3 regions of the Shewanella sediminis HAW-EB3 genome follow, and region 2 is predicted to be linked to each of the others. Evidence: predicted binding sites of a transcription regulator. Region 2 holds the regulator's gene; each other region holds the start of a gene.
What was found. The regulator MetJ, encoded in region 2, represses methionine synthesis genes. The targets are predictions, from matches to a motif close to TAGACGTCTAGACGTCTA.
Positions count from the first base shown of each region.

Region 1 (4,998 bases), 2.1 Mb from region 2:
GCATCTTGTTTTTCAGTCAGCCAGCCCTTGTTAATCATCCATAATTTGAAACGTTTAACCGGATCATGTGTCTGCCATTTGGCCTCTTCCTCTTTAGAACGATAACCCGATGGATCATCTGAGGACGAATGAGCACCGAGTCGATAGGTCATCGCCTCGATCAGAACAGGTTCTTTATTGTGGATAGCATGAGCACGCGCCTGTTGTGTCGCCGCTAAAACCGCCAGCATGTCATTACCATCTACGCGTATGGTGTGTATGCCGTACCCCGGACCGCGACTGGCAATACCGTTGCCCATAAACTGCTCGCTGGTTGGCGTTGAGATGGCATAACCATTATTGCGGCAGAAAAAGATGGTCGGTGACTTAAGTACTGCCGCCATATTTAATCCCGCATGAAAGTCGCCTTCCGAAGCGGCGCCTTCACCGAAGTAACAAACGGCGACATTACGCTTATCTTGCATCTTCAAGCTGTACCCCACGCCGGATGCCTGAGGTATTTGGGTAGCCAGTGGAGAGGAGATAGTCTGATAGTTAAGCTCGGCAGAGCCATAATGGATCGGCATCTGCCGTCCCTTACCCAGATCTTTCTCATTACTGAACAGCTGATTCATAAACTGCTCAGTAGAAAAACCACGGTAACGTATCGCAGCATGCTCACGGTACTGGGCTAAGATGACATCATCGCTATCTAGCGATGCCACACTGCCTATGATTGAGGCTTCCTCACCGGTACAGGTCATATAAAAACTGATACGACCCTGACGTTGAGCGCCTAACATACGTTCATCCAACACTCGTGTAAAAACACAAGTATCGTGAATTTTTGTTGCCAGTTCTTGACCTATCGTGGGCAGAACAGCATTTTCATACACTGTACCGTCCGCTTGCAATATCTTTAAAATAGGGACTGACACAGAGTCCTTATCGAGAAAACTGACGCGATGGACAGTTTCATTATGGCTTGTTGCGTTGCTCATACTATTCTCTTATCAGCTGAGTGCATTTGTTATTTAGTGTGCTCTCTACATAGAGAACGCCAATTTTTGTAATACGCGGGAGAAACATTACGTTAACGTAAACTACCTATCAACTATTCTCACCCGCTTAATAAAACTAACCTCGGCCTTGCGCGTATCTTTAGCTTTACAATACCCGAACTGACCCTGTTCATTGTATGTCAGTCCAGTCGATAGAGATTAGTTACCTAAATCGATATTCTCTGTCGTTGCAGGCTTTAAGCAAAGCACGGTTCTCTGCCCCACGGGTACTTTGGCATTAGGAAAGACAATCGCCTCAACTTTATGTTCAACCTTGATATTGTTGCCGCCCTCTTTCGCCAGGATGTAACCTTCTGGAAAGGATGTAAAATTTTCGACATCATTGGTGAAGGTGAATTCGAAATCATCAAACTCTTTGTTAATAGCACGGCAGACTTGATAAAGATTGACCTTGTTTACATCGAAAGCGGACAACTCGAGTGGATCATTGCCTATCAGTCTGTTTAACATCTCCTTCAGCGCAATGAAGCGAGTCATGTCATTTTGCCCCATGGGCAAGACTTTCCCCAGTTCGATGGTAAATGCATCGGCCTGATAATTCAGAGATGAGAAATAGCTGAAGGTGGTCGTAGGTTCATGATGAAAAAGGACGGTATCGATACCGCATGCCTCAAGAAACATGATCTGCTCACCACTAAACTTTCTTCCCGGACGATAAGGGTAGATAGCAAATTTTTCATGCTTTGAGCCGCGAATGGCCGTGTGAAGATCATAATGAATACGATGACGCTCTTCTCTCTGACCTGCAAAAAACTTGTCGACATAAAATTCAAGTTTCTTGGCTCGGATCCTTTCCGGGTTAACCAGACCTTCACCGGATGAATGTGCCCCATTAAATAGTCGATTTAAGTTTTCATCGATAAAACGGGTTCCATTGATAATAGCCGCTGGGTTACCAAACAAAAAAAGCACCCTTTGTTTAGCGATAAGTTTCTCTTCAAGCAGCGCTGTAACCAGCTCGTTGCACAATTCTATCGGTGCAGTCTCATTCCCGTGTACGGCACAGGAGAGGACAATATCTTTGGCTTGATTAACTTTAGGTTCAAATACGATAACACCGGTATCCCATACTTCTACTTGAGTATGGTCACCTACCGAAAATGAACAGGTTTCATCGATATGTTGAGGATGAGCAAGGGTGAGATTTAAAAAGTCCTTCGACTCTTTTAGCGCTTGAAACACGAGATACTCCTTAATTGTTCCTGCACAAAGATATGTTCTGGAAAACAGACATCTACACGCAGGATCCTTTTATAGTTTTTATGAAAGCTCGAACAAGGATACTAGCATTTTACGCCCACATCAGCCATTTATCGGCGGCGGAAATCGCCTTTAGCCACAAGGTTAGCTCAAGTATTTCAATTTCTGTTTGCTTTTATCCCCGAAGTGAAACACAATGCAGACATCTAGCCGTCCAGACGTTCGCAACGTTAAGTGCATCAGATTTGGGTCGTGTAAATAATTAAAGAGAGGTAGTGTATGGCCATAGCGACATTTGGTGCAGGTTGTTTTTGGGGTGTTGAGTACTTTTTCAATCAGATCCAGGGAGTGACAAAAACCAGCTGCGGATATATGGGTGGTCATGATTCCGCTAACAGCTACACGGAGGTCAAATCCGGAGAGACGGGACATGCTGAAGTCGTTCAGGTAGAGTTCGATGAAAACCAGGTGTCTTACGAACAGGTGTTAGCCGTATTCTGGCAGAACCATAATCCAACCAGCTTAAATCGCCAGGGTGGAGACATCGGCTCACAATATCGTAGTGCCATATTCTTTCACTCTAAAGCGCAAAAAGCCGTGGCTGAACAATCTAAATTGGACTTAGCCCGTAGTGGAAAATGGGGAGAGAGGCAGATAGTGACGGAGATTGTTCCGGTATTACAATTTAACCGAGCCGAAGAATACCATCAGAACTACCTGGAAAAAAACAACTTACCCAGTTGTCACATCTCTTACTAAAGTGTTATACCAATTGTACTAAATATCTTACCATTCAGCGGGAATTCAAAGCTCTGTAGGCAAGTTGTATGATTGAAGCTAATAGTTATTCTATATCGAAAGCATTCACCGCAGCATAAAGGGCTTTGAAAACCGCACTACGTGAGCGCCTCAGGCCTTCCACTTCTACTTTACATTGACTTAAAAGGGAGTGGCCATTTTTTCATCAATGTGCCTTGAATTGAAAACCCTGAGGGGCTCTGAATTGATTACATATTTAATACAACTGGTATTAAGAGGCACAGGTTCCAGGCAATAGGAATAATACCCACAAGCTGGAACCGAGAACCTGGAAACTGATTAGTACTGTTAATTCTTCAACATACGATCGATAATCGACTGAGCCTCACTTATCACCTGCTCTAAGTGAGCTTGACTGATAAAGCTTTCGCCATAGATCTTAAACAGGGCTTCGGTACCCGAGGGACGCGCCGCAAACCAAGCGTTTTCGGTGACAACCTTGATACCACCTATGTTGGCATTGTTGCCAGGTGCCCGGCTCATGACATCCTGGATAGACTCACCGCCTAAGTCAGTCGTACCTAAGACATTCACATCGACATCATTAGCAATAATGTCGGCAAATTTGGCTTTCTTTTCGGCGCTGACAGGGCTATCGACACGGGTATAGAAGCTTTCCCCGTGCCGGGCGACCAATTCCTTATAACGTTCGGCCGGTGTCTTACCTGTGACAGCCAGAATTTCGGCAGCCAATAGGGCTAAGATAAATCCGTCCTTATCGGTGCACCAGGTAGTGCCATCGCGTCTTAAAAATGCCGCGCCCGCACTCTCCTCTCCACCGAAAGCAAATTGCGCTTTGGCAAGACCATCGACGAACCATTTAAATCCGACGGGAACTTCACTCATCATTCGCTGATGCTGTGCACACACCTTATCTATCATTGAGCTTGAAACTAAGGTCTTACCTATCACCAATTTTTGTGACCACAATGGCCTGTGCGTGAGCAGATAATCGATAGCGACGGCCAGAAAATGGTTTGGGTTCATCAATCCGCTACCCGGACAAACGATACCGTGACGATCATAATCGGGATCATTCCCCACACAGAGATCGAATTTGTCCTGATGTTTCAAGAGTCCGGCCATGGCATAAGGTGAGGAGCAATCCATTCTGATCTTGCCATCTTTATCCAGAGGCATAAACCCGAAACGTGGATCGACACTTTCATTAACCAGTTCGATGTTGAGACCATAACGAGCCGCTATCTTGTCCCAGTAATAGATCCCTGAACCACCTAGTGGGTCGACACCGATACGCACACCGGCTTTGGCTATCGCCTTCATATCGACGACACTGTCGAGATCATCGACATAGGGAGCGATGAGATCGAGCGAATCGACCAAGCTTGAACCGATAGCCTGTTTGTAGCTAATTATGTTGACCCCTTTAAGGTCAGCCTTTAGATAAAGATTTGCCTGCTGCTCTATCCATTGGGTTATCTCACCCTCTGCCGGGCCACCATGTGGAGGGTTGTACTTAATGCCACCATCTTGAGGCGGATTGTGGGATGGGGTAATAATTAAACCATCGACTGATTGTCCACCTTGCTTATTGGCGACCACAATAGCGTGTGACACAACAGGCGTTGGTGTGAAACCATCATCTTGATGAACTATTACCTGGATATTATTAGCAACCAAGACCTCTACAGCGCTGATATAGGCAGCTTGAGAGAGTGCATGAGTGTCGATACCCAGATACAGGGCACCTGTTATTCCCACAGAATTTCGGTAATCTACGACGGCTTGGGTAATGGCTAGAATATGCTGTTCATTGAAGTTACCGTTAAACGCGCAACCACGATGACCTGAAGTGCCAAAGCTGACCCGCTGTTCAGCTATTTTCATATCCGGAGTTATGCAGTAGTAACAACTCATTAGCTTAGGGATATTGACCAAATCCTGTTGAATCGCTACC
Region 1 covers NC_009831.1:2,827,279-2,832,276, forward strand. The annotation lists gene SSED_RS12210 (thiamine pyrophosphate-dependent dehydrogenase E1 component subunit alpha) at 1-980, opposite strand, end outside; gene astE (succinylglutamate desuccinylase) at 1,200-2,243, opposite strand; gene msrA (peptide-methionine (S)-S-oxide reductase MsrA) at 2,541-3,020, shown strand; gene pgm (phosphoglucomutase (alpha-D-glucose-1,6-bisphosphate-dependent)) at 3,369-4,998, opposite strand, start outside.
Region 1: a site for MetJ is predicted at 2,461-2,478, ahead of msrA (peptide-methionine (S)-S-oxide reductase MsrA). Genes of this name have one in related genera too.

Region 2 (4,998 bases):
TAATCCCGCACCACAGCTGGCGTTATAGCGCCAAAATAGCCTGCGGTTTCCAAGTTGCTGCTTCAGCTCACGATAGAAAGCCAATGGACCGGAACCTGCTAACTTATTCGCACTGACCACATGAATACCACGGGCAAAAAATTCAGGATACTGCAGCGTCAGCTCGGCACTCGCGCTGATATCCAGTGCGATAATTTCATCGCAATCCAGTGCTTGGAGCTGTTCAAACAGGTGATCATACAACCATGGGGTCGCTTGCTGTTCAAACTCTTGTTTCCAGGAGCTTAAACCTATCCCCTCCTCTTTCAACAGGGCTTTCTTTGAACTCAATAAGCCGACCAGTTCGACACAGGCTTCCAACTCTTTATTCAGGGATGTACGTGCGCGCGTAAATAGATCGACCCAGGCCTCTCCGATATTCCCAACACCGAGCAATAGCACCCCAATACGTTTACGTGGACCGGCACAGCGCCTATGTACTTTCTGAGTAAGTAAGTTGACATTGGCACAGGGAACTAAGGTGACCAGACTCAAGCCGTCATTGAATAACGGCCTGGCATCACGACTCAGCAGCCGGGCAAAGCCACGACGATAGAGCTCGGCATCGGCGCTGACTAAGGCGACCAGGCCAAGATTCTCACGTAGAAGCAGATCCGATACCCCCGGGACTTCAGATTCGAGGATAGCTCGCACCTGCTGCTGATTCTCATGGGTGAAGGCCAACTCAACCCGGCCATGGGCAAGCTGCCAATGAGCCAAGGGGTTTAGCCCAGACGCTGCCAATAATTCGGCTAAGTTGGAGATCTCGGTGGTGATTCTGAAGTTAAATAGCGACACACTGGCCAGATTGGTCACCACCGGCGCACTGGCCGAAGAACTCCTGGGCGCAATCAGGGTAAAGTCGGTGTGGGATGCATAACTCGAACGTACGGCTAAGCTGACTTCGGTATCGAAAAGAGGTTGCAGAGATCGATTATGCAGTACCGGCGAGCCCAGATGAGCGAGACGGTTTGCCTCATCCAGAGAGAGACTCTTCAGCAATTTAGCATCGTTGATCTTATTGGGGTCGGCATTGAATACCCCTTCGACATCGGTCCAGATGGTCACCCGCTCGATGGCGGCCAGACTGGCGATCAGGGTGGCGCTATAATCGGACCCATTACGTCCCAGCAACAGAGTTTCTCCTCGACTGTTGGCACAGATGAAACCCGTGATAATTAATCTTTCATTGGGATGGTCATTAAGTACTTGCCGAACTCGCTGACGGGACTCGACCAGCATTATCTGCGGCACGCCACCTTCGTCGGCCAATAACAAGGTTCTGGCATCGACATCGCTCGCAGCAACACCAGACTCCCTGAGCAAGGCCGCCAACAGGCGCGCGGACCAGCGCTCACCGAAGCTCACCACTTCGCTGCGTTCGTATTCCTTCAGTTCATCCTGTGAAAACAGACTGATAAGCTGGTACTTATCGATCGACAAACGTTCTCTTAAACTTGTGGCCTGTTCATTAGAAAGCAGCTGCTCGATCAGGTTTTGTTGAAAGCTAATCAACACCTGCAGCTCTTCTTGCCAGAGCTGAGCCGTATCTTTTAACTCTAATAATTTATAAAGAAAGTTGGTGCTCTTACCCGCGGCGGAGACTACGACAAGATCGTCGCTATTGCCGTGAGTGAGAAGGATATGAGCCACACGGCGGTAACAGTCAGCGTCCGCCAGACTGGAACCACCAAATTTATGCAAATGACAACGTGCCATTTCAAACTCCTATTAACAAGCTAATGCCGCTGCAAGTCCTGCCTGTATATCAGCAACTAAATCATCTGCATCTTCAATACCTACAGAAAGACGGATAAGGGTATCTTTCACCCCAGCTTCGGCTCGAGCCTCAGGCTCCATTGCTCTATGGGTCATTGTCGCAGGAACCGCGACTAAACTCTCTACGCCACCTAAACTTTCTGCGACGGAGAACACGCTAAGTTGCTCGAGGAAGGCCACTAACTCGGCTTCTCCCCCCTTAAGCTCGAAACTTAACATTGCGCCGAAGCCTTTTTGTTGTTTCGCGGCGATCTCATGACCGGGGTGATCCTTAAGGCCCGGATAATAAACTTTATCGACGACACTACTCGCTGTCAGCGTATCCAGTACTCTTTGGGCGTTCGCCTGATGCTCTCGAATACGTACGGCAAGGGTACGAATACCACGTAACGTCAGATAGCTATCGAACGCCGAGCCGGTCAGGCCTAAGGTATTTGACCACCAGTGCAATAACTCCCCTAACTCCTCGTCTTTAGCTACCACGGCGCCGCCAACCACATCACTGTGTCCATTTATATATTTGGTCGTAGAGTGGATAACGATATCCGCACCGAGCAGCAGAGGTTGCTGCAAGATAGGCGAAAGGAACGTGTTGTCTACCACTACGAGAGCATCGACTGCATGACTCGCCTTCGCGATAGCCTCGATATCGACCACGCGCAGCAGTGGGTTTGAGGGTGTCTCGAGCCAAACCATCTTAGGGTTTTGCGCTATAGCATCTTGTAGGGCTAACTCATCGGTCTGATCGACAACAGCCAACTTAAACTGGCCCTTCTTCGCTAAGTTGGTAAACAAGCGGTAGCTACCGCCATAGCAGTCATGGGGAACCACTAACAGATCATCGGGGCCCAACAGACTCGTCACCAGAGTAATTGCCGCCATCCCGGTACAGGTCACGACACCCGTTGCTCCCTTTTCTAATCCGGCGATAGCATCTCCAAGGATTGAGCGGGTCGGATTCCCCGAGCGACTATAATCAAAATCTCTGGGATTCTTGTGCCCGTCGAAAGAGTAATTAGTAGAAAGGTAGATTGGTGGTACGACCGCACCATACTGAGTATCAGACTCAATCCCTTGACGGACTGCAATTGTGGCTAACTTACGTTCGGTCATCTACATCTCCTAAACTATTTACTGAACATCATACTTCATTTCAATTGACACAAATAGATGTCTGGACGTCTAAATGTACCTAAGCTAAAAGCCATCGTCAACAACTTATAGCCATTTAGACGTCCAAACATATAGAAATCTATTTGCAATTGTCGCAAATAAGAGGCAATAATTTGACTGTACAAATTAAAGGGTTAAAATCTGCCCCGAATTTTGAATTTACAGGTGAGTCAATGACTGAGTGGAATGGCGATTATATCAGCCCATATGCTGAACACGGCAAGAAGAATGAACAGGTAAAGAAGATTACCGTGTCAATTCCCTTGAAAGTGCTTAAGGTTCTGACTGATGAGCGTACTCGTCGTCAGGTCAATAACCTGCGCCACGCAACTAACAGTGAACTCCTGTGTGAAGCATTCTTGCATGCCTATACCGGTCAGCCGTTGCCAAATGATGAAGATCTGTCTAAAGATAAACCTGACAGTATTCCGGCAGAGGTGAAACGCTTGATGGATGAGATGGGAATTGAGTGGGAAGATGTAGAGTAACCTTTACTCTTGTTCAGTCAATTTCAGGGATCGCTATGCGATCCCTGTTTGTTTCAGCCGCTCACGATTTCAGATAAATTATTCTTCAGCAACTAAACAGGATTAACCGAGAGAAGATGCAGTGCTTTCAATAATCGACCCAACCAGCTTACTCTTAGCCTCGATCATCATCTTCTTCGGTGCCCTCACCCAAAGCCTTATCGGTTTCGGTCTTGCTGTCGTGGCAACCCCCTTGCTCTATCTCGTCGATCCACAACTGGTGCCTGCTCCCGTTATTGTTATGGGGTTTTCTATCTCATTGCTGACACTCTTCAGAGAGCGTAGCTCTCTGGAATTTAACGGATTGCAATATGCTCTTCTCGGCCGTATTCCGGGCGGTTTTCTTGGGGCAGCTTTACTGATATTTGCCCCTCAGCCCGTTCTGGGGCTGGCAATAGCCGGAATCGTCGCCTCAGCCGTTATTCTCAGTCTGATGAAGTTCAACTTAAAGGTTAATCGAAAAAGTTTATTTGCCGCAGGATTCGTATCCGGAATATTCGGTAACATCGCCGCCATCGGCGGGCCGCCAATGGCAATATTGCTTTCGGGCAAAGATGCCAGCCAGTTTCGCGCCGCTCTATCGGCCTTCTTTATCTTTAGCTCTACGATCGCACTGGCGATCTTAGCCATAACCGGATTATTAACTATCGAACACCTATGGCTGTCACTGATGTTATTGCCTGGGGTGATATTAGGCTATCTGGTCTCGGGACGTCTGGTTGGCCATATCGATAAGAATAAAACCAAAAAAATGACCCTGCTACTCTGCTCGGTGAGTGCCTTACTGTTGACGATAAAGTCGATAGCAGAGCTTTAAAAATGATAAGAGGTTTTCAGTACACCGCCGATGGCGTCATCGCTGCTGACCATACCTGTGAAATCGAGAGAGAATACCTGGCCAAGTTCGACTCCGGTTCCCAATGAATAGACACTTGCCCTATTGTCCTTCATATCATGACGATAACCCAAACGCAGTGCCAACCAATCCGTCGCTCGCACCTCCCCTTTGAATCGCCAGTACTGGGTACCCACAGTTTCATCGAAACGTTTAATAGGGTTAAGGTCAATATCCGTCGTAAAAGTCAGACGATTCCAGTCATAGGCGACACCAGCCGCAAATTTGGGATCGACTCGATAGCTAAGCGTTTTGCCTTGAGACTCTACCGCCTCCAACTCTTTGCTTATCAGGTCTCGCCCGGACATGGCAACGACTAACCCCTCCACAGGCTCCATTGCAACACCGATATCCAGATTGAATGTGGTTTCATCACTTCGATAACTGGCATCATCTAACTCTCTAGGCTCAAAGCTATTGATAACCGCTTCATAATTATAGGTATCGATCTTTTGCAGTTTTGGAGAAACACCAACAGATATCGGCATATTTACAATTGAGAGGGGAAAACTTAGCGCAACACCAAAATCAGAAACGGCCCCTGCAACAAGAATACCTTTAGAATCGAGATCCATAAGCTCAGCT
Region 2 covers NC_009831.1:4,948,873-4,953,870, forward strand. The annotation lists gene SSED_RS21065 (bifunctional aspartate kinase/homoserine dehydrogenase II) at 1-1,758, opposite strand, end outside; gene metB (cystathionine gamma-synthase) at 1,771-2,931, opposite strand; gene metJ (met regulon transcriptional regulator MetJ) at 3,165-3,479, shown strand; gene SSED_RS21080 (sulfite exporter TauE/SafE family protein) at 3,601-4,335, shown strand; gene traF (conjugal transfer protein TraF) at 4,332-4,998, opposite strand, start outside.

Region 3 (4,998 bases), 130 kb from region 2:
CACCACTGATGGTCACCTCGTCTGCCGACGCGTATTTTCCGTCTTCGATTAACGGACTCTTGCGCTCCGATCCCTGAACATCATAGATGGGCGTGATTGCTTCGCCCACACAGCTAAAGGCAGGCTCGACGGGCGTACTGCCTCCACCGAAATCACCACTGCGTGCGCCTAGACCACTAAAGGTGTTCTTAGCTTTTTTCGTCCACTGGCTCTGAACATAGTCGGCACTGGCCGCAGTCACATCCGCTTTGCGCTCCATCGTGACATCTTTCGCCCAGTCACCCGTTGTGCCTACCTCGCCCAGAATATCAACCAAGGTGCCATCTTTGATGAGGCCGACCTTGTCATCACCATTGAAGTAAATGGTCGCTAACCGGGAGTCGATGGCCGAATCCAGGCTAATGGTATTTCTCGAATCCTTGTTACTGATCACCTTAACGGCATTGGCTGCCAGCGTGCTGTCGAGCGCTATGATGGTCTTAGGCGTAGTCTCGCCCTTTGAGTAGTAGACCAGTGAGTAACCGGACAGATCGACGGTCGCCGATCCTGAATTATATATTTCAACGGCCTTGTTCCAGCCTGAACCCTCAACGTATTCGCTGATCAGTATGTCGGCATTGGCCACTGCCGGCATCGTCGCAGCCATCGCCAGCGCCAACACTGACAATCTTTTAACATTATCCATTTTCTTTAACCCCATTTTTATAATATTACCGCTAACTTCTGTTAACGTGCGCAGCAATTGTTACAGAGTTTTATGACAAAAAAAAGAAGGGGGAATCACACTTTTCACTGCATAAGTATCTGTTAAACAAGAATAAAAACCCACGCATTAGCTCCTTATAAGAACAGGCAGAGAGTATATTAGCTTTATAAAGTGAAAATCATGCACTTAAGCAAGAACAGGGGGGGAAGTATTTTTGTATACAATGATGCATTGTCACACTCACTGCTTTTATAAAGCGCTAAAAATAATTTATAAATCTGCTACTACAGGCTGAAAATAGTCTGTAAATCTCTTTAAACAGCTTCAAAAAGGCTTTTTACAAAGATAAAAAGCGGCCGCCAATTGGCTTAGCCGGGAAAGATTAAGACACCTTTCTAAGAACACAGCTCGAACTATCTTATAACCGTGAGTCTGGTAGGTTTGAGCCCATCGCTGTTTTTCAATCCAGTCGACGCGAATGTTGATGATTGAGTCTTTCAAGAGGGGCTATACCATGAGCACCTTTCTAGAGCTTTCCACCTAAGAGCAGAGCTCGAAGTGGCTCTGGTAGGTTTGAGCCCATCGAAGTAGTTCTACGCGAATGTGGATGATTGAGTCTTTCAAGAGACGGATTCCATAAGCACCGTGCTAAAAGCTCCACCTCTTTTCTACGAACACGTTTCTATGAACAAAGTTCAAAATGACTCTGGTAGGTTTGAGCCCAGCGGAGTAATTCTACACGGTTGCGTGATTGAGTCTTTCTGAAGATAGATGAGATGTGTGCCTTCACCGTGTGCTCACTGATGCAAAGGTTATGGGCGATCTCTTTATTTCTGGCTCCACTGGAGACTAATTGAATGATGGTACGCTCCCGTTTCGTGAGCATCTCCAGCATAGCCACCGTCTCTTGAGAATAATCATTGGCACTGTCTAATCGCTTCACAAGATGACGAAACATCTTGCTGATCAAGGTTCTGTCATACCATAACTCGTCGGCGACCATCTTTCTCAGACCGGTTAAGAGCAGATCCATACGCTGATCGGCATAGAGGAGCCCACGGATCCCCAATAACAGCGCCGTTTCAGGCTCCAGCTTATCGCGATCGACTTGATATAGAGCGACGGGGACATGAGGCACCAGACGAGAGGCCAGTAAAGGGATCCCTTTACTGTCGAGTGCTGCACCTTCTTGTGAAATTAGGTAGAAACTATCACCGTCCCTTTCAGGCTCTAAATCAGACACCTGCTTTACGATACGGGTCTTTAATCCGATAGATTCAGCCAAGATGGCCAGATGGCATGGGGCTGCAACTTGGTGCAAAAACACTAACCCGTCAATTTTACTCATTCACTTCTCTCCCTGAAAAGTTACCTCGATGCAATGAAGGCTTCCCTATCAATCTCAATGATGACTATTTTGAACAGTTTTAGTAAGTTTGACTAGCCTTACATGTAACAAAAAAGCGATAAAAGTTAAAATTACGTAAACCACCATAAATAACCCTATTAAGTACTTTAAATCAGCTTATCGATCTGTCGATTATGAAGTCGTGACAATAAAAACACACTCATAACCGCACCCAACAGCGCCATCCCCATATCTGAAGTTCGAATATTCCAGATATAACCACTTCTCTCGCAATGGTCCTATGGAGTACCTAGTTTAAGTTGGCAGATCTGTTTATCGTGAAGCCGTGATAATAGAAGCACACTCATAACCGCACCCAACAGCGCCATCCCCATATCAGATTGAGTGTCCCAGATATAACCTTGAGTGCCGAGAAATGCTTCGGCATCTTCACCGGTTAACAGTGCGACCCACCACTCAATCAGTTCATAGAAAGCCGAGAATGCGAGGGCGAAACAGACAGCCAAAAAATTGCACCAGTGACCCGGCTTCACCACCTCCCTTCTGATAAATATCTCTCTGGCTAATATAACAGGGACAAAACCTTGAGCTAAATGGCCCAGCTTGTCGTAATTATTTCTATCTCCATCAACAAGTTGTGATATCCAATCAAAAAGTGGAACCTCAGCATAGGTATAATGACCGCCTACCATCAGGATGACACAATGGATCAATATAAGCAGGTAAGCCAAAGGGCTCATCGGGAAGCGATTGCGGCTAAAAAATAGCACAGGTAGAGCGATTAATGCCGGCAAGACCTCAAGAAACCAGGTGAACTGATCCTTCGGCCCTATAGCCGACCAGATCAGTACAGAGAAAAAAACGATTAGCCAGATGACGCGTTTATTCAAAATTGGAACCTCTTAGTACAAATTAATCATATTGTTTTATCACCAGAATAATGACTTTAGCCATCTAGCCCTCCACAGTGAACAAAAAAAGTGCTATTTTGGTTGAGCATTGACAGATCATAGCCAAACTCCACCATTATGCAGGGTTCTGCAAGTGAGCGTTGTTTGGTGAAAACAAATAATATAATACCAATAACCGAAGAGGGTACCTAAATCATGGCGAAACATTCGCTGGACAAGGATAAGATCAAGATCCTGCTGTTGGAAGGCGTCCACCAATCTGCGGTAGATGTACTCGAACGTGCGGGCTATACCAACATTGAATACCACAAAGCATCCCTCGGGGAGGAGGCACTCATCGCCTCTATTAAGGATGCACATTTTGTCGGTCTTCGTTCCCGTACTCAGCTTTCGGAAACGGTATTGAGTCAGGCTGACAAATTGGTCGGTATTGGTTGCTTCTGTATAGGCACCAATCAGGTAAACCTTAAGGTTGCAGAGAAGTTGGGCATACCTGTATTTAATGCACCGTTTTCTAACACACGAAGCGTTGCAGAGTTAGTATTGGGCGAGATTATCATGCTCCTGCGTGGCATTCCGCAGCGTAATGCTATGGCACACAGAGGCGGATGGTTAAAGAGTGCCAGCGGTAGCTTCGAAGCTCGTGGAAAAACCTTAGGTGTTATCGGTTACGGTCATATTGGTACTCAGCTTGGTATCTTAGCTGAAACCTTAGGCATGAGAGTGATCTTCTTCGATATCGAAGATAAGTTGCCTCTTGGTAACGCCCAACAGATCCACTCTATGCAGGAGTTGATGACTCTTGCCGATGTGGTCAGTCTGCATGTACCCGAGACCCCACAGACCAAAGAGATGATCGGCGAAGCCGAACTTGCCTGCATGAAGAAGGGCAGCATCTTGATCAATGCCTCTCGCGGAACCGTTGTCGATATCGACGCGCTGGCATCTGTGCTCGAAGCAGACAAGATTGCCGGTGCGGCAATCGATGTGTTCCCTGTCGAACCGAAATCCAACGATGATGAGTTTATCAGCCCTCTTCGTGGCTTAGATAATGTCATCTTGACGCCGCACGTCGGTGGAAGTACGCAGGAAGCTCAGGAAAATATCGGCATCGAAGTGGCCGGAAAACTGGCTAAATACTCAGACAATGGCTCGACCATGACTGCAGTAAACTTCCCCGAGGTATCACTGGCACAACATAAAGATACCTCTCGTCTGCTGCATATTCATCATAACCAACCAGGTGTGTTAATTCAGATTAACCAAGCCTTTGCAGAGAAAGGGATCAACATCGCGGCCCAGTACCTGCAGACGACTAACGAAATCGGTTATGTTGTGATGGAAGTTGACTCAGACCAAGCCGAGGAAGCTCTGGAGCAGATGAAGACAATCGATGGCACTATCCGTACTCGCTTGCTTCATTCACACTAAGGGCTCCCCCAAAGCAGACCTTTGGTTGTAACAGGACAGATATGGCGCGCTCAATTGCAAAATTGTGCGCGCCATTTATTTAAGTAATCTTCAATTGGTATTACAATCACCCTCTCTCAACGCCTAACATTCCAGGAAAATGATATGACGACTTCAGTTTCTCAGCTCGATTGGAACTTGAATGATCCGCTTCCATCGCTTGTTTTTTCAGATCTGACTCACCTTGGACTCATGAGCATTACCGGTGAGCAAGGCCGTAGCTTCATTCACGGGCAAGTCACTACCGACATCAGCTCACTCGAGAAAGATCAATGGTGTTGGGGCGCTCACTGCGATCCAAAAGGAAAGATGTGGGCCAGCTTCCGAACATTTGCCATCGAAGATACGCTCTTCATGATGATGCCCTCGGATACCCTCGAGGTCGACCTGCCACAATTGGCTAAATATGCCGTATTCAGTAAGGCTGAGTTAACGAATGTTAGCAGTGACTGGTTGATTCTGGGTGTCGCCGGAGAACAGGCTCAAGAGTGGGTAAATAACTACTTTGGTGATATAGACAAAGCAGTGACAGAGATCCCCGG
Region 3 covers NC_009831.1:4,821,530-4,826,527, forward strand. The annotation lists gene exeM (extracellular exonuclease ExeM) at 1-685, opposite strand, end outside; gene SSED_RS20590 (helix-turn-helix transcriptional regulator) at 1,389-2,054, opposite strand; gene SSED_RS20595 (DUF2238 domain-containing protein) at 2,354-2,965, opposite strand; gene serA (phosphoglycerate dehydrogenase) at 3,182-4,417, shown strand; gene ygfZ (tRNA-modifying protein YgfZ) at 4,562-4,998, shown strand, end outside.
Region 3: a site for MetJ is predicted at 3,023-3,040, ahead of serA (phosphoglycerate dehydrogenase). Genes of this name have one in related genera too.